DNA from 4 places in the Paraherbaspirillum soli genome. Region 3 is predicted to be linked to each of the others. Evidence: predicted binding sites of a transcription regulator. Region 3 holds the regulator's gene; each other region holds the start of a gene.
What was found. Region 3 encodes sigma-54, which starts transcription at its own class of promoters, with help from an activator protein. Its sites were predicted from a motif close to TGGCANGNAANCTGCTTT; they were not measured.
Positions count from the first base shown of each region.

Region 1: a site for sigma-54 is predicted at 2,069-2,086, ahead of ACFPM8_RS08075 (flavin monoamine oxidase family protein). Genes of this name have one in related genera too.
Region 2: a site for sigma-54 is predicted at 2,433-2,450, ahead of ACFPM8_RS11880 (pilin). Genes of this name have one in related genera too.
Region 4: a site for sigma-54 is predicted at 2,320-2,337, ahead of ACFPM8_RS06340 (pilin). Genes of this name have one in related genera too.

Region 1 is NZ_JBHSMT010000013.1:121,682-126,497, forward strand. It holds gene ACFPM8_RS08070 (L-lactate permease) at 1-341, shown strand, start outside; gene ACFPM8_RS08075 (flavin monoamine oxidase family protein) at 414-2,018, opposite strand; gene ACFPM8_RS08080 (thiamine pyrophosphate-binding protein) at 2,131-4,056, opposite strand; gene ACFPM8_RS08085 (beta/alpha barrel domain-containing protein) at 4,401-4,816, shown strand, end outside.
Region 2 is NZ_JBHSMT010000021.1:40,604-45,419, reverse strand. It holds gene sucD (succinate--CoA ligase subunit alpha) at 1-420, shown strand, start outside; gene ACFPM8_RS11890 (Stp1/IreP family PP2C-type Ser/Thr phosphatase) at 632-1,408, shown strand; gene ACFPM8_RS11885 (FHA domain-containing protein) at 1,597-2,199, shown strand; gene ACFPM8_RS11880 (pilin) at 2,496-2,981, shown strand; gene ACFPM8_RS11875 (PglL family O-oligosaccharyltransferase) at 3,240-4,816, shown strand, end outside.
Region 3 is NZ_JBHSMT010000008.1:157,998-162,813, forward strand. It holds gene lptC (LPS export ABC transporter periplasmic protein LptC) at 1-207, shown strand, start outside; gene lptA (lipopolysaccharide transport periplasmic protein LptA) at 262-810, shown strand; gene lptB (LPS export ABC transporter ATP-binding protein) at 807-1,553, shown strand; gene ACFPM8_RS03315 (RNA polymerase factor sigma-54) at 1,562-3,031, shown strand; gene hpf (ribosome hibernation-promoting factor, HPF/YfiA family) at 3,180-3,533, shown strand; gene ACFPM8_RS03325 (DUF4197 domain-containing protein) at 3,691-4,347, opposite strand; gene ACFPM8_RS03330 (deoxyguanosinetriphosphate triphosphohydrolase) at 4,421-4,816, opposite strand, start outside.
Region 4 is NZ_JBHSMT010000011.1:20,627-25,442, forward strand. It holds gene ACFPM8_RS06330 (TonB-dependent receptor) at 1-503, opposite strand, end outside; gene ACFPM8_RS06335 (DnaJ C-terminal domain-containing protein) at 804-1,715, opposite strand; gene ACFPM8_RS06340 (pilin) at 1,771-2,211, opposite strand; gene alkB (DNA oxidative demethylase AlkB) at 2,430-3,083, opposite strand; gene ACFPM8_RS06350 (2OG-Fe(II) oxygenase) at 3,093-3,830, opposite strand; gene ada (bifunctional DNA-binding transcriptional regulator/O6-methylguanine-DNA methyltransferase Ada) at 3,827-4,816, opposite strand, start outside.

The sequences.
Region 1 (4,816 bases), on a different contig from region 3:
GCTGGCTGGGCGTCTTCCTGACCGGCTCGGACACGGCATCCAACGCCTTGTTCGGCAGCCTGCAGCGAATCACGGCGCAACAGCTGCATCTGAATGAAATCCTGATTGTGGCGACCAACTCAACCGGCGGCGTCATGGGCAAGATGATAGACGCCCAGTCCATCATGGTGGCCTGCGCCGCCTGCTACGACGATCCGCACGAGCGCGCGCATGCGCTCGGACCGATTTTCCGCAAGGTGTTCTGGTACTCGATCGCCGGCGCCGCCATGATCGGCGTGATCGCCATGCTGCAAGCCTACGTCTTCCCGGGTGCGATCCCGATACCGCCGCTGCCCAAGTGATCACTAGTGGACACTCGATACGCAATATGAAAAGCCCGGCATTTGCCGGGCTTTGTTTCATTCCAGACTGAATTACGGTTTCTTTAATCTCTCCAGCCCAAATTTCGCCAGCATCATATCCGCAGTTTGCAGCGCTCCCTCCACCCAACCCTGCGCATCGGAATAGGCTTCGCCGCAAATATACAAGTGTTGCTGACTGAACGGCTGGATGATTTTCTGTTTCACTTCCCAGCTTTTTACGCCGATGTTCCAGCTGTTCCAGCCGCCGCCGAACGGGTCGTCGCCCCAATCGCGGAAGCAGGCGTCCTGTACTTTTGGTGTGTAGCTCAAGCCATGCATGGTTCCAAGCTGGCGCGCCACTTCGGTCACCATGCGGTATGGCGCCTGATATTGGTCCCAGGTCAGTTCCGGATTGTGTTTCCGGTTTTCGGCGACAAACGGTTCGTCCACTTTGGCGACCTGCTGCCCCTTGGATTTGTATTTATGCCGCTGCGGCCGCAAGCCGTCCCAGAATCCGGTATTGTCGCCGTCGTCATAACTGGCCAGTAGCATGGCGGGTCCGGTTTTAACCGGTGCGCCATTGCTTTTCGGCCAATAGTAGGTTTGCCGTACCGGTATGTCGGTCACGCTGCGCCCGGCTTGTACCGGCACCACGGTACCGTCAGGTTCGGTGTATCCGGCAGCGCGCCACCATGGACTGGTATAGGTGGTAAATAACTTAAACAAGGGACGCGGAGTGACCGAAGCAATCAAGCCGTTGATTTCTTGCAGAATCGGGCTGCTGTCGGCCAGCAAATCCAGCGAGCGGCGCGGCATCGCCAGGATCAGGGAATTGGCGCGGACCGACCTGCCGTTGACCTGAAATTCAACTGCGCCGTCCACACTTTGAAGCGCCGATACGCTGCTGTTTATCCGAACTTCACCGCCCGCATCAGTGAAGAATTTAGCCAGAACCTGCGGCACCTGCTGGAAACCCTTGGTGAAGCCCTCGTACACAGAATCGGCCCCAAAGTCGGACAAATACCAGGGAATGGCGTCGGCGGCGTTCCAATTGCTCAAGGTCGAGTCGTAACCGCCCGCATCCATTGAATATTGATACGATTCGCCGTTAATGACCCGCATCAATACATTCCAGAACCCCTGCTGATACAAGGGCTTGCCGGCGAAACTGGCTTGCTGCGCCATTTCGCGGCGCTGCTCTTCGCTTAACTTTTTATTGGTAATGCCCGGCACAATCTGCTCGATCGCATTGATCATGATGGAACCGGCGGTTTGCCCGTGATTCGGGAAGCCAAGCCGGTACGGCACTTTATCCGGATTGCTGGTGAAGTCGGACAGGCGCAAATACGTGCCACGCAAATAGGCGATGTTTTGCGGTTGGTCGACCGGGAACGGATAAGTCGTAATTTGTTCGTTCTCCGGCAGCGCCTTATTCAGCACCTTAAGCAAGGTGCCGATCAACGGCTGCACCTCGGGCAGAATCCGCATGCCGCCCAGTTCCGCCACCATATCGGGAATGCCGGGCGGCGTGACCGACAGCAAGCGGCCGCCAATATGGTCGCTTGCTTCAAACACCACTATTTTTTGTTTTGGATTGGCTTGTTGCAGCCGCCATGCGCTATACACGCCAGAAACGCCGCCGCCGACGATGGCGATATCAATTTTTTCATCTGCCATGATGCATATCCCTTTTTTTATAAGTAAATGGACAAACGAATCCCAGGAGACTGGCGGATAGCATGCCAATGCCCGCCAGTAGCCCGAGTGCTGCGCTTACACCTGACACGGCCTAGAAAATCACCGGCGCATTCTGATTGTCGTCAGGCCCTGCGTTACTCAGTAGCTGGCTTTGCTGGTGGAACACATTCAAGGCAGGCTGTACCAGCGCTCTTGTGCTGCCGGTGGCGTCATCCGTGCTGGGCGGCGGCGGCGGATTCTGGGCCGTGCGCATATCCAGAATATAAGCTTGCCGCTGATGCAAAACATGGTCCATGCCGCGCCGCACGGCGGCTTTGACGTCTTCCGGGGTGCGCACCACTTCGCCGGCAAGTCCGCCCAGCGCATTTGCAATCGCAACAAAATCCATTACCGGGCTTTCGATGCGTAAATAAGAGGGATCGGTATTGTTGTCTTTCGGATGCCATTCATAGCCGGGCGCATCGCCATACGCCGCGACCAACTGTTTCAGCCCGTTTTGCAGAGTATGGTATTCGTGATTATTGGTAATGATGTACAACACCGCCAGTTTTCGATGCGCTGCGGTCCACCAGGTTTGCGGATAAAACAGCGAAGAACCGTCGCCCGTTGCCGCCACCACAAATTCGGCATCGATCTGTTGCCATCCTTGCTGGCTTAATTTAATCCCGAGCGTCGCCGGCATCGACCAACCCAGCGAACCTCCGCCGACGCAGTAGTAACTGATCGGTGCTGCGCCTGCGGTACCGAACGGCAGCAAATACTGGAACGGTGCGGGGTCGGAAACCGCTTCATGCACGTACACAAATTTCTTGTTCAGATCGCGTTTGTTGATCTCTTCACGCAAAGCCTGTGCAATCACTACCGCCAGAATATTCGGCTCCGCCAGCGCTTCGACAAAGTACATATTCCACTGCTGCTGCCGCTTCGCCGCGAGCGCGGCCAAATGCCCGTTGCGCGCAGCAGCTGCGGCAGACGGCGTCGCGCCCAGCTCCGCATTAATCAGCGGCAGCGTCGCTTTAATGTCGCCGAATACCGCCGCTTCGCCATAATAATTCTTGCCTATATCCCAAATGTTATTGCTGAGATAAACCTGCCTGACCGCTGGCGGAATTAACGCGCCATCCGAATATTTAAAAATCGTGATCTGCGCCTGGTTGCTAAAGCCGCACAGAAATGCCACGTCATGATCCTTGAACACACCTTGCACACCCGCCTGGGTGCCAGGCAATTCGCCCTGCCAATGGCAATCGTCATTCGGGAAGTTCGCCACGCTGCTAAAGGTTTGCAACAACACAGGCGCGCCGATCAATTGCGCCATGTGCTGCAATTCCGTCCAGGCATTGGCATAACCGACCGCATCGCCGGCGATGATGATGGGATTTTTTGCTTCCCTGAGCGCCGTGGCGACCTGGGTAATCGATTCCGGCGCGCCGGTGAAATGCGGCGAGATACGCGTTACGCCCTTGATCTTGTCGTCGGGGCCAATTTCGCGCATCGTGAATTCCCACGGAATCGATACGAAAACGGGGCCGTTCGGTGCCGCCATCGCTTCTTTAAAGGCTCGTTGCAGTACCAGCGGCAGCTCTTCGGCGGCACGTACTTCATGCGCCCATTTGGTGTATTGCCTGGCTAAATCAACCAGATTGGATGCCAGCAGTGGTTCCTGGGTGACCAGTTCATTTTGCTGTTGGCAGCATAAAATCACCAGCGGCACCTGCGAGCGCGCCGCGTTGAATAAATTGCCGATGCTATGCGCAATACCCGGCGTGACGTGCACCACCAACACCCCGGGCAAACCGGTCATGCGGGCCGAGCCCATGGCCGCGCCGAGTGCGATGTTTTCATGCAGGCACTCGATGTACTCCACCTTGTTTTCCGGATAAGAGGTGCCGTCGATAATCGGGATTTCATTGGTGCCCGGTACGCCGAAAATATGGTGGATACCCAGTTCGCTCAAGATATCGAAAACATAGTCGCGCGCCCAGCGTGTCGGTGCCTGCCCAAGGTGATTCGGCATTTGTCCCCTCCTGTTTAGATTAAGTTACCCAACTAAAAAGACCATGCCTCGACCTCATACGCATCAGAGCCGCAAAGGCACGGATATCGGCATGACGGCCCGCACGTTCGTCAGCAACGCCGCTACCGCTGCAGAGACGCAGTCGGACGATGAATAGCGAGGATGAGGAGCAATGCCGACGATTCTAAGTCGTTATTTCCACGCAGAAACCAGTCTGAATTGACAGGTGGGATTTTTCTCGTATTCTGCTTACCCGAAGAACAAATGCCGTTATCCATATAGCTGCGGCGCTACCTGATAACATTGCGGCAAATCAACCGTTGGCAACTTGAAACACAAAGCTAGTGGAAAACATCAATTTAAAAAATAAGGAAATAGAAATGCCGAGCAATACCATCAACCCGGTTTTCGATGTCGCAGGTCTCCGCATGACGCGAATCTGGCATTGTTTTGGAAACTACATGCATAAGGTGGATCTCGATACGGTTCTTAATATGCTGTCCGCATCAAAAACCAATGTGCTCCCGATTAATACCCACTTGCTGGACCAGGCCTCCGGACGGAGCGGTCTCAACATTGGATTTGGCGGCGTGCAATTTGATCAGTTGGCCGAAAAAATCAGCATGGATGAGATGGTCATCATGCTCAACATCAACCACCAGACAAGCGCGCAAGCGGCAATTGACAAGACCAAGCTCGCCTACGCTTTAACCGGCGAACGGGTCGTCAAGCTCGAGGTTCTGAATAATGACCTGCGCAC
Region 2 (4,816 bases), on a different contig from region 3:
GTGGTCTCGCGCTCCGGCACTTTGACCTACGAAGCAGTGGGTCAATTGACCGCGCTGGGTCTGGGTCAATCGTCGGCAGTCGGCATCGGCGGCGATCCGATCAACGGCCTCAAGCACATCGACATCATGAAAATGTTCAACGATGATCCTGATACTGACGCCGTCATCATGATCGGCGAAATCGGCGGTCCGGACGAAGCCAACGCTGCGTACTGGATCAAGGACAACATGAAGAAGCCGGTGGTCAGCTTCATCGCCGGCGTTACCGCGCCTCCGGGCAAGCGCATGGGCCACGCCGGTGCGTTGATTTCCGGCGGTGCCGACACTGCGCAAGCCAAGCTCGAGATCATGGAAGCCTGTGGCATCACCGTCACCAAGAATCCATCCGAAATGGCGCGCTTGCTGAAGGCGATGTTGTAATCGGTAGTTTTGTTTAGTTAAAAAGGGAGCTTCGGCTCCCTTTTTTTGTTGGCGGGTCAATACAATATCCCGATTAAACGTGCTTGCTATGCTTCCTGTCGGATTGACGATGCCAGCCATCAGTTTTATCTTGCTGTCATCGAAAGAACCAACGAAAATAGTGAGATCCGGCAACTTGACCGCTTAGAAATCTTTTCACCGCTTAACTTTCATGTTTCAACATAACTCGCCAGAATTTGCCGCGAAAACGGATATTGGCATGGTACGGACGCAGAACGAAGACGCCGTATTGGTCAATGAGTCGCTGCATTTGGCCGTGTTGGCCGACGGCATGGGTGGTTATAACGCCGGCGAAATTGCCAGCAGCATCGCTACCGTCGCGATCCAGGAAGAACTGGAAAGCCAGCTTCAGGAATATCATCGGCAAGACCAGCCCGAAGGCGAACCGCCGATCCGCCAATGGCTGATGGAGTCAGTCCGCCAAGCCAATAACGCCATCATCAATGCCGCCCGCCGTGAGCCGGAATATCGCGGCATGGGGACCACTGTGGTGGTGGCCTTGTTCCGAGACGATTGCGTTGACATCGCGCACGTCGGCGATTCTCGCGCATATCGCTTCCGCGACGGTCAACTCGAACAATTGACGCGAGACCATTCCTTGCTGCAAGAGCAGATCGAAGCCGGGTTGATCCGGGCTGAAGATGCCCAGTTTGCTTACAACCGCAACGTCGTCACGCGCGCAGTCGGCGTCGATTTCCAGCTGGTGGTGGATGTCAATCAGCATTCGATACAGCCCGGCGACCTTTATTTGCTTTGCTCCGACGGCTTGTCGGACCGGATGCCGGCAAGCGATATCGCTCGCCTCATCAGCGATGCGCAAGGCGACATCAAGAAAGCATGCAATATGCTGGTCCAGGCCGCCAATGCCTGTGGCGGGCAGGATAATGTGTCGGTGATTTTGATAAAAATACCGGAGAAAACAGAGTAATTGCCGGGTTGCCGATCGAGGATTTTTCAGCCTCGATTGTTGCAAGACAGCACTACACTACAGCTTGTTTCAACAATCAAAAGCGCACGGAAGAAATTAAAATGCCGGACCGTTCCGTGTCATCAGGTGTGCCTAGATTGTTTTAGCTTATTTTTAAAGATAAAAAGCGTTTCCCGAGAGAGAATGGCATGGCGAAGATCATCCTGACCAAAGGCGGTACAGTTTTACAAGAAATGACGCTCACCAAAGAGCGCACTACCATTGGTCGTCGTGCCCATAACGACCTGGTGATCGACAACCTCGCCATCAGCGGCGAGCACGCTGTCATCATCACCATCTACAACGACTCGTTCTTGGAAGACCTGAACAGCACCAACGGCACCCAGATCAACGGCCACCCGGTGACCAAGCATTTTTTGCAGCACAACGACGTGATCCAGATGGCGCGCTACAAGTTGCTGTATGTCGTGGAGTCGGATCAAGAGATCAAGGACAGCCGGCCCAAGATATTCCCGGCGCCGCGCCCCGACGCCATCATCACCATGCTCGACGGTCCCAGCGCCGGCAAGGAAATGATGCTGACCAAAGTCCTGACCACCATCGGCCGCCCCGGCATCCAGGTCGCTATCGTCACCCGCCGTCCGCAAGGCTATGAACTGACCCATGTCGAGGGAAAAACCCACACTCGGGTCAACGACATACCGGTGAGCACCGGCGCGCGGCAGTTGAAGGATGACGATGTGATTGATATCGCCGGGACTTTGATGCGGTTTTCTTGGAAAGCTGCGTAATAGTTGGTTGAGGCCGTATCGATAACGATCTTTTTCACCCTGAAAAATTAGCTGTTCCTCTTAGGTGTGAAGGCCGTTCACACAAGCAAAAGCCGCATCTGGCACATGTTTGGTCAATAGTGCTACCGGTAAATAGTTGCCAAGTGACGAGATCTGTCAGTCCAGTACAAAAATACTGCCAATTTTCCTCACTAGTTCCCCCGGCTTTTCGTGAATTGCAACATATTTCCTGCTGGCACAGACATTGCTCTATCTCATGTGTAGTGACCCCCCTTTTTTCTTAACTGGAGATTTAAATGAAATCGATGAAAATGATCCAACGCGCACAACGCGGTTTTACCCTGATCGAATTGATGATCGTTGTTGCGATTATCGGTATTTTGGCTGCTGTGGCGATTCCTCAGTACCAGGACTACACAATGCGCGCTAAACTGTCGAACGTGGCAGCTGGCGTTGGACCTATCGAACTGGCTATGGGTGAGTTCTTCCAGACAAATGGTTCGTTCCCAGATGCAACTGCACTGACTAGCGCTGGAATTAATATCAAGCCTACCAAGGAAGCCACTTATACGATCACTAGCGCTGCTAACAACCCTACCGGTCAAATTACCGCTACTTTGAACACTTCCCTCGGTACCAATGTCAACTCGGGCGGTACGATTAAATTCGATGCAGCTCCGGTCGTTGGCGATACTGTCATCATCTGGAAAGCGTCTGTGGGCACGGGTATCACTAACCCAGCTGCTATGAACTACATCACAACCAAACTGAGCGGTACCTAATAAGTGCTGTCAGCTTGTATATGATTGGTGTGCTATTTGCTGCGCCCTTCATGATGAAGCCCCTCCTCGAGAGGGGCTTTTTTTTACTACAGTTTTAACCTCCAATGCACCGGAGATATGGATATTCTCCGCTATTCTTTGTAGCCGCCACGCGAACTACATTGCTTGATGCCGGGAATAGGTCGGATTCCAGAAATGACACATGAATCACTTCCATGAATACGGAAGCTGATTGTAAGAGAGCACGGAGCTGAAAAATTGAAACAGATTGACACCAGCAATTGGATATTGATTTTACTTGGACTGCTGTGTCTGATGCCGTTTGTTCAACCGTTTCATAGTGCGCCGATTTCCTCACTATTCGCAGAATGGCAGGCATTCCTAGTACTGTGGATAGCCCTGCTTATTGCTTGCTTTCATGGCAAAGGCATACGCCAGTCGGCAATCCCAAAGATTTCCCTCGTTGGACTTTTGTTGCTTACGTTCACGGCAATTCAATTTGTTATTCGCCCACCTGAATACGTGCAGCAAGTGCTCTTGCCGATGTGTTATTTCGTCAGTTTGTGTGGTGCGATCCAACTAGGATTTTGGTTGCGCCAACATGGCCTGATTGAACGCAGTTTGTTATTGCTTGCAAGTTTTTTTGTTTTTGGCGCCGCATATACCGTGGCGGTGCAGTTTGTGCAATTGCTGTGGCCTGATTTTTCCGCCATGCCGTTTATGATTCCGAGACTGGGAGGCCTTAACCCATATGGCAATATTGGACAGACCAATCATGTCGCTACTTATCTGGCGATCGGTTGGGCCTCTGCCCAGTATCTGTTATCTCGCGGCACGGTTCGCCTAAGATCCTATTTGCCATTCTCATTCTTTTTGTTTGCCGGACTTATCCTGACCGGACAACGAAGCGGCTTTATATATGTAGTTTGCCTGAGCGCGTTGTTCTGGCGTTTTCCGATGACTGCCAACGCTGAGAGCGCATCGCCCCGCCGATTTGTGTGGGTTTGCGGCATGCCGTTAATTTATCTGCTGCTGAATTATCTGCTGCAAGTCGTATTTCATTATTTGGGAGCGGAGTTTTTCACTGCATCGCAACGTTTGAATAGTGGTTGGGACGAACGTTTCAAGTTATTACAGATAGGCTGGTCGCTATTTACCGAGGCGCCGTGGTTTGGCATTGGTTGGGGACGCTTAGCTTCGTATGAGTTTTTGAGGGCGGATGTATTGCCGACCATGCCTGCCAACCACGTCCATAACATTGTCGTGCAGTTGCTCACGGAAACCGGTATTTTTTGCACTGTGGCCGTCCTGTCCATTGTGTTCTTGTGGCTGTTGCGACTGGTCAAATTTCCATCATCGCCGGAAAAGCAATTTGTGATTGGGGCGATTATCGTCCTGAGCTTGCATAGCCTAGTCGAATATCCACTTTGGTATGCTTATTTTCTTTTGCCGCTTGGCGTTCTTGCCGGTATGTTCGAGTCGAGTGTAATTCGCTTGAAATTTCCGGCTATGTTAACCAGCGTAATTATCAAGGGAAGCAGCTTCGTTGCCATAGGCGTATTGTTCTATTCATTTTTCGAGGCCATATACGTGACTGACATGTATGGCAGAAGGTCTATTAATTTCTATTCGCGTACTTTGCGTGTCGCGGAATTGAAGGAACTGGCGCAAATGCCGAGCCAATTTTTCCTCAAGCCTTATATCGATTACATCGATAGCACCGGACGCATCTTGAATAGCGAAAATTTGCCGGAAGACATGGCTATCAATCAGCGCTTATTGAATACCATGATCGACAATAATGTGATTGTCCGCCAAAGTATTTACCTAGCGAT
Region 3 (4,816 bases):
CGCACACCGCTGGCTGACAATTTTCACCTGAAGTCCGAATACTTGTTGCTGCTGCCTGACGATGACGTGATACAGACCGACAAGCCGGTCGAGATCACGCTGGGGCAATCGATATTGAATGGCACCGGCATGCACTTCAACAACGCCACGCGCGAATTGAAGTTGTCGAGCAAGGTGCGAGGCGTATTTCACCCAGCGCCGCATTAACCGATCGGACTTCGTCAGATGCAACGCGGCCCTATTCTTCACCCAGGATTCAACATGAAACGAATATTTTTTCTGTCCTTACTCGCACTGCAGCTAACGGCAATGCCGGTCGCACATGCGGAAAAGGCGGACTCCGAAAAGCCTGCCAATGTCGACGCCGACCAATTGACTTACGACGACGTCAAGCAGGTCAAGATCTTTACCGGCAACGTGGTCATGACACGCGGCACGCTGCTGATGAAAGCCGACCGCGTGGTGCTGACCACCGACCCATCCGGCTATGAGTTTGCGACCCTGTATGCAAAACCGGGCGGCCTGGCGACCTTCCGCCAGAAGCGCGACGGCGGTCCCGATTTGTGGATCGACGGCCACGCCGAACGGATCGAATACGATGGCAAGACAGAAATCGTCAAACTGTATTCAAAAGCCCAAATGCGGCGTCTTGAAGGCGTCAAGCCGACCGATGAAGTCAACGGCGAATTCATTTCCTATGACAGCCGGGCCGAATACTATTCGGTCAACAATACGGTCAACGGCACCAGCCAGCCCGGCGCCGGACGCATCAAGGTCATCATCCAGCCACGCGACAAGGCGACCCAATGACAGCTGCCAGCACCCTGATCGTCAAAGGCCTGCAAAAAAGTTACGGTGCGCGCCAGGTGGTGCACGACGTCTCGCTCGAAGTGAAGTGCGGTGAAGTGGTTGGCCTGCTGGGTCCTAACGGCGCCGGCAAAACCACTTCGTTTTACATGATCGTCGGATTGGTCCCTTCGGACGGCGGCGAGATCGATCTGGACGGCGTCGACATTTCGCGACTGCCGATTCATCGCCGGGCCGTGCTAGGGCTGTCTTATTTGCCGCAAGAGGCATCGGTATTTCGCAAGCTGACGGTGGAAGACAACATCCGCGCCGTGCTTGAATTGCAGCGGCCGAATGGCAAAGCGCTGAGCAAGGACGAGATCGAGGCCCAGTTGCAAAAATTGCTGCACGAACTGCAGATTGAAAAACTGCGCGAGAGTCCGGCACTGTCGCTCTCGGGCGGTGAACGACGGCGAGTTGAAATTGCCCGGGCACTGGCAACCAATCCGCGCTTCGTGTTGCTGGACGAACCTTTTGCCGGCATCGACCCGATCGCCGTCATCGAAATCCAGCGCATCGTGCGCTTCCTGAAAGAGCGCGGCATCGGCGTCCTGATCACCGATCACAATGTGCGCGAAACACTGGGCATTTGCGATCGCGCCTACATCATCAACCAGGGCAGCGTGCTGGCTAGCGGCAGTCCGGATGACATCATCGCCGACGAGTCGGTACGCCGCGTTTATTTGGGTGAACACTTCCGCATGTAACGGCACAGATGAAACAATCTCTCCAACTCCGCACCTCCCAGCATCTGGCGCTGACGCCTCAGTTGCAACAGTCGATCAGACTGCTGCAACTGTCGACGCTCGAACTGCATCAGGAGCTGGAACAAATCCTGTCGGACAATCCGTTGCTGGAGCGCCTCGACGACCCGCTCGACAACTCGGTGCGGCTGCTGGCGGATGGCGCCATTAGCGGCACCCAATCGACCATGGATGCGCCGACCGGCGACAGCGAAGTAAGCAGCTCGCCGAGCGAAAGCGAGGCTCCCGTCGATGCGCCGGCGGCGGCGGAAAATGGCGACACCGAGTGGAGTTTTGACGACGTCGCGCACAGCTCAAAAACACCGGACGACGAAGACTCGCGGCCTCAACTGGAGGCGCAGGAAACAACACTGCGAGAACACTTGCAGCAGCAAATGCGGGAAACGCTGCATGACCTGCGAGACCGCGCGCTGGTCGAACTGATCATCGATGCGCTTGACGATAACGGCTATCTGGAAGAACCGCTGGAAGAAATCCATGCGCGCTTGCCGTCCGAGCTAGGGATTGAAATCGAAGAGCTATCGATGGCATTGAAGATGGTCCAAAGCTTCGATCCGGCCGGGGTAGGCGCCCGCAGCGCCGCAGAATGCCTGACGCTGCAAATCAGACGTTTTGCCAAAGTGCCGCTTGTAACCCGGCGCCTGGCGCTGATCATTGTGCAAGAACATCTGACGCTTTTCGCCCAGCGCGACTTCAATAAAATCAAGAAAGCGCTCGACTGCGACGACGAGGATTTGCGCGAGGCGCAGGCGGTCATCAAACAATGCAATCCGCATCCAGGTGCTCCGTTTGCAGCCAACGCTTCTGATTATGTGGTGCCGGATGTGATTGTCAGGCGCACAAAAGGCGGCTGGCAAGTGATGTTGAATAATGACGTGATGCCAAGACTGCGCGTCAACGCGCTGTACGCCAATATCCTGAAACAAAGCAAAGGCGAAGGATCGCTGACTTCGCAGCTGCAGGAAGCCAAGTGGCTGATCAAGAATATGCGGCAGCGTTTCGACACGATCTTGCGGGTCGCGCAGGCCATCGTAGAACGCCAGCGGAATTTCTTTTCACATGGCGCGGTCGCCATGAGGCCGCTTGTGTTGCGTGAAATAGCTGATACACTAGGTTTACACGAGAGTACTATTTCTCGTGTAACCACTCAGAAATACATGCTGACACCCCACGGGATGTTCGAACTCAAGTATTTCTTCGGTAGCCACGTCGCTACTGAGGCAGGTGGAGAGGCCTCCTCAACAGCGATACGGGCGCTCATTAAGCAATTGATAGGAGCTGAAGATTCAAAAAATCCTTTCTCTGATAGCAAGATTGCCGAAATGCTCGCGGAACAAGGGATGGTGGTAGCTCGCCGGACCGTCGCAAAATATCGCGAAGCGTTAAAAATCCCGCCAGTAAATTTACGCAAGGCCTTGTAGTTCTCTTTTTGTTTGACTGTTGGACCCCGTTGCTGCGTTCGGACAGAGCGCATCTTATAAGATTGATCTCCCCCAAAAGATTGGTCAGCTAAAGATTAAGCTCATATCGGATCCGGACCTCCAGCAACATCCTTGATAGGAGCGCTGTATGAACTTCACAATCAGTGGGCATCACCTCGAATTAACCCCTGCCATTCGCGAATATGTACAAAGCAAAATGGAGCGCATCAAACGCCACTTCGACCATGTCATCGATATCAGCGTCATTCTGACCGTCGACAAAATCACTGAAAAAGAAAAGCGCCAAAAAGCGGAAATCAATCTGCGCGTAAAAGGAAAAGACCTGCATGCAGAACATATTGCCCAAGATCTTTATGCTGCCATCGATGGGCTGATCGACAAGCTCGATCGCCAGGTGAAGAAATACAAGGACAAGATCCAGGATCACCAACACGATGCAATCAAGCATTTCCCGGAAGAGATTCCCGCCGCCGTGACCTGATCCGGCCGTCAAATGAACCTATAGGCATATGAACTGGAACCGGTTCTAGCCTATAAATGAACAAGGGCGCAGTCAATGCGCCCTTTGTTATTTTGGAACCCGGGCCACCTCGGCCTTGATGCTCGCTGATCAGCGTCTCAAACTATCATTCAGCAATTTATTTAAGTACGCCAAACACTTTGCTGATAATCGCACTTCCCGCACCGATCGGATCGTTGCGAATTGCTTTCTCTTCTTCACCAATCATGGTGTACAAGCCGTCCAGCGCACGTTGCGTGACATAGCCTTCGACAGTCGCTTGCTGCACTGGAACCAGGCCGGTTTTGCTGACTTGCTCCATGGTAGCGTTATATTGCGCCGACAGACCGTTACGATCGGTAATCTTCTTCACCATTGGCAAAAACTTTTCACCCAACTGGCTTGACGTCTTTTGCTTGAAAAAATTGGTCACGGAAGTATCGCCGCCGGTCAGAATATTTTTCGCGTCGCTTATCGACATTGACTTCACTGCGTTCAGCAGCAGCGGTTTGGCTAATGGCACGGCAGACTCGGCAGCATGATTCATCGACACCACCAGCTCATCCAATTGCTGCCCTTTACCTGTCATTCGTAATATGGGCATCGCTTGTTCGAGTATTCTCGGCAAACCGATTTTCACTTTGTCGTTATTCAGGAAGCCGTTTTCGACACCCAATTTGGATACCGCGCTATCAGCCCCTTTTTGTAGCGCCGCTTTCAGACCGCTACTCGCATCCTGATTGCTCAGATCGCTGAGCGAAAAAGCGAATACTGCAGATGCCGATACGGCCAGCATCAACGCCAGTGTGGATAGCCGGAGAATTTTCATACTTGGTCCTTGGTGAGTTTAAATGAACAATAACGATATCTTAGAGATGCCCTTCATCTACCAGGAACAGGCGCCTATGCTCGCGTATCGCGTAACGATCGGTCATGCCGGCGATGTAATCTGCTACCTGGCGCGCCTGCAATTGCGTGCTCTCGGCAATCCCGGCGTCATTCGACGACAGCTGATAATCCGGCGGCAACAAGGTTGGCTCACGCATGAAGCACTCGTACAGATCGACCACGATACGGCGCGCTTTGCTGGTCATGCGGTTCACCAGATAGTGACGATAAAGATTTTCACGCAGGAAGCCTTTGAGCACCGCCGCTTGCTGTGCCATCGCATCGGAAAATGCAATTAACGGCTGCGCGTTGCGCACGTCGTCCAGGGTCTGCGGCCGCGCTTCCAGAATCCTCTGCTGCGAGGTCCGGATCAGATC
Region 4 (4,816 bases), on a different contig from region 3:
TTCTTTTTCAGAATGATGTTGACCACCCCGGCCACCGCATCCGAACCGTAGATCGCCGAAGCGCCGTCCTTGAGCACCTCGATCCGTTCGATCGCCGCTAGCGGCAAGGAGTTGATGTCGACAAAGGTTTCCTGCAGATCCTGGGCCGTGGCGTAGTTCGCCAGACGCTTGCCGTCCAGCAGGATCAGCGTATTTTTCTGGCCCAAGCCGCGTAGCGAGACACCGGCCGTGCCGGCCGAGAAACTGCCGGTGTACTGCTCGTTGAAACTGTTGCCGCTGTTGGCTGAAATCGAGCGCAAGATATCCGGCAAGCTGGTTTTGCCGCTGGCTTCGATTTGCTTGGCGCTGATGACCTGGACTGAGTTGGCGCCTTCCTTGTCGGTGCTCCTGAGATTGGACCCGGTGACGGTGATGGTTTCAAACTGCTTGGCTTCCTGCGCGATTGCGGTGTGGGCCGTCAGCAGCGAGCCGATGGCGGCGGCGAGTGTTTTTGTTTTCAACATGCGTTATTTCTTTAAAAATTCCGGACGATAAAACGCCTGCTTTCCGGGGAATGCTGGGAGCGTTAAGACGGGAAGGGGTTGGTTACGAACAGTGCTGGGATCAAGTATCCGAGCATGTTTTCCAGATGGGAAATAATGATTTCAAATGACGATATGCGGACGCGGCAAGGGCCAGTAACGTAGGGCGGAAAAGCGCAGCGCCTTCCGCCGTTCTGGATGCGTCAAATGTCTGTGGCACATCCAACGGCGGATAACGCTGCGCTCATCCGCCCTACGCAAAGCAAGGCTTTTCTTTCATCATCACACGCCTAGATGCCGGCGCGGATTGAAGTCGAGCTCGTGCTGCATCTGCCGATAAATTTCCTGGGCGCGATGGCTGTGCGCGGTCGGCAAAACTATCTCCAGCTCCATGTACAAATCGCCCGGCGGATGACCCGGCAATCCGCGGCCTTGGAAGCGCAATTTTTTACCGGCCCGGCTACCGCTCGGTATCTGGATCTCGACCGTGCCGTGCGGCGTCGGCGCTTGCACCGCAGCGCCCAGCGCCGCCTCCCACGGTGTCAGCGGCAGCGTCAAATAAAGGTCGGCGCCGGCCACGCGATAAAACGGATGCGGCGCGAAGCGAATCAGCAGATAGAGGTCGCCGGCCGGGCCGGAGCCCAAGCCCGGCTCGCCTTGGCCCGCCAGCCGGATTCGCTGGCCGTCCCTGATGCCCGGCGCAATGCGCGCTTCCACCAGCCGATCGCGGGTGATGCTATTGCCGTTGGCGTCGCGCGCCGGAAGGTGCAGTTTGAAACTCGGCGTGCCGCCGTGGATCGCGGTTTCCAGCGGGATCGACACTTCGACCTGGCAGTCGCGGCCGGCGGCGTGATGCCGGCGTCCAGCAGGCCGATGACTGGCCCAGGCGCCGAAATCGTCTTCGGCGCTAGTGTGCCGATGGCTGCCGTATGGCGCATTGTTCCAATTCGGCCGTGCGCGGGATCCATATTGCGCGTGCTGCCGTGCGCTCTGCCGGTCGTAGTCGGCGCGTTTGTGCGGGTCGTGCAGCACTTCGTAGGCCTCGGAAACTTTCTTGAAATGCTCTTCGCCGTCCGGTTCCCGGCTGATGTCGGGATGGTATTTATGTGCAAGTCTGCGATAGGCCCGTTTGATCTCGTCCGCCGTTGCATCGCGCGTCACGCCAAGCCGCCGGTAGTAATCCTTGAACTCCATATCGCTCCTCAAACATGAAAACTGCGGCTGGTCCGACGCAATATCAAGGTTGTACTTAGCTCGGACTAATCCCGCATTTAACCTGCTCGCACGTCCCCGATATCACCCAAGTGATGCTGTTGGCATTGGTCTTGGGCGTGACGATCAAGGTAAGGGAGCCCACTTCCTTGCTGCCCGTCACATTGATCGCCGCCGTCGTCGGCGCAATGTCGACGGTCCCGTACTTCAGCGCCGGCATGGTGGCGATGCCAAGCTTGGCGCCGCTGTCGCACATGGCGAGATTGCCCGCATTATTCTTTGCGCACATCACGATGGCGAGCTTGATCGGCTCCAGCGCCACGATATTTTCTTGCCACTTGGTACGCGACACATAATTCTGATACTGCGGGATGGCAACCGCCGCCAACACACCGATAAGCGCCACCACGATCAATGTTTCGATCACCGTCAAACCATGCGCGATGCGTGCCGTGCAGTACCTCGGATTGCGTTTCATATCGACACCTCTGTAGAGATTTTGTTAGGGTCTGTTGTACCGGATGTATTGAAAACATCCCTATCCAGTATAGGTGACAAAAACGCAAAAAAAGGAGGATCAGCATGCAATGCAAACTGCATGCTGATCCTCCAGGGGCCTACATGAAATTTTGGACGAGAACGATGTGCCAGGCGGTGCATGCCAACCTGCAACTACTTGATTTTGTTGGATAATTTTCAAGCCGCCTGGCGAAACGTCAGGTTGATGCGGCACGCTCCCAGCAACGGATGATGCCCTTCCTGGATCGGCAGCACGCCGTGAAACCGGAGCCGGGACGGCCCGCCCCACGCCACCACATCGCCATGCGTCAACGGCACCCGGCTGGGTTTGTCGGTCCGGCGCAAGCCGCCAAACAAAAAAACCGCCGGAAGGCCCAGCGATACCGAAACGATGGGCTGCTCGAAATCGCGCTCATCACGGTCCTGATGCAGCGATAGCCTGGTCCCCGGCTCATAGCGGTTGATCAAGCAGGCGTCAGGCACAAAGCGGTTGAAGCCAGCCTCGCGCGCCGCATCCTGTGCCAAGCGCAGAAATGCCGCCGGCATAGTCGGCCAGTGCCGGCCGCTGTTCGGATCGATCGCGTCGTAGCGGTAGCCGCTGCGATCGCTGACCCAGCCCAACGCGCCGCAATTGCTCATCGCAACAGACATGACAAAGCCGCCCGGCGTCACCAGGTGGCGGAACGGGGCGACGGCAATCACGTCCCGCAAAGCATCGAGCAGCGCTTTATCGTCGGCGACGGCAAAGCCGCGCAGCAACAGCGCGCCCGGCGCCAGCGCTTGTTGCCGCAGGCCGCCATGCTCCAGGTCGTCGAACATATCCAGCGTCACTTTGTGTCCTTAAATCGCGTCATGAAAAATGATGCCTAGTGTATGGCGATGTCCGGAGCGGATCCGGCTCACGCCGTGCCGCAGATTGACCCGATACACGCCGCGCGATCCCTGTACCGGCCGCTGATGGACTGCAAATACCACCGTATCGCCTTGCTGCAGCGGCACCACCTCCGGCCGCGACTGCATGCGCGGCCGCTGTTCGGTCAGCACGAATTCGCCGCCGCTAAAATCGCGTCCCGGCTGCGACAGCAGGATCGCCGCCTGCAGCGGAAAAACGTGCTCGCCGTATAGATCCTGATGCAGGCAGTTGTAGTCGTCAGTGCCGTACTGCAACAGCAACGGCGTCGGCCGCAACTGACCGGCCGCATGGCAACGCGCAAGGAAATCTGCGTGCTGCTCAGGATACCGAACGTCCAGCTCCATCGCCTGGTTCCAGCGATTCGCAATCGGCGCCAGATGCGGATACAGCGAACGGCGCAACTCGGCCACCAGCGTCGGCAACGGATAGCGGAAATATTGATACTCGCCGCGTCCGAAACCATGCCGTGCCATCACCACCCGGCTACGAAAAAACTGCTCCTCCGCATACAAGCACACCAGCGCCGCGCATTCGTCCGGCGTCAGCAAATGCGGGATGACGGCGCTGCCTTGCGCATCCAGATCCACGGCAACACGCTGCCAATCGACGCCATCGACTCGGTGCGCCACGCCGACCGGCAACGCCGTTTCCACGCGTGCGTTCATGCCTGCGACTCCCGTTCCAGCAACAATCGCTTGCGCTCGACGCCCCAGCGGTAGCCCGACAAGCCGCCGTCATTGCGCACCACGCGATGACAAGGAATCGCCACCGCCAGCGCATTGGCGGCGCAGGCTTGTGCCACTGCCCGCACCGCTGCCGGCGCACCGATGCGTTTGGCGATCTCGGTATAGCTGGCGGTGGCGCCGACCGGGATTTGCTGCAACGCCTGCCACACCCGCTGCTGAAATGCTGTGCCCCTGACATCCAACGGCAGATCCAGCCCGATCGCCGGCGCTTCGACAAAACCGACCACCTTCGCTATCAGTTGTTCGAAGCCTTCATCGGCGCCGATCAGATTGGCGCGTGGAAACCGATCCTGTAAATCGCAGGCCAGCGCAGCCGGATCGTCCCCCATCAGGATCGCGCACACCCCGCGCTCGCTTTGCGCCACCAGGATCGCGCCCAGCGAGCATTGACCAATCGCAAAGCGGATCTCGGCGTTCTTGCCACCGGCCCGATAATTGCTCGGCGTCATGCCCAGCACCGCATTCGATTTTTCATAAAAGCGGCCGTTGGAGTTATACCCGGCTTCATAAATCGCCTCCGTCACCGAAGCGCTGCGGTCAAGCTCGCTGCGCATCCGTTTGGCGCGCTGCGCGACCGCGTAGGCCTTCGGCGTCAGCCCGGTAACGGCCTTGAAAATCCGGTGGAAATGATAAGTGCTCAAGCCCGCGTGATCGGCCAGCTGCTGCAAACTCAGCGCCTCCTGCGCGCTCTCGATCAGCCGGCATGCCTCGGTCACCTTTTGCGCGTGCTGCTCGGATAACGCCTGCTGATCCGGCTTGCACCGCTTGCAGGGGCGAAATCCGGCCCGCTCGGCCTCCTCGCGGCTGGCGTAAAAACAGACGTTTTCCGGCCGCGGCGGCCGCGCCGCGCACGACGGCCGGCAATACACCCCGGTGGTTTTGACCGAGTAATAAAACTTGCCGTC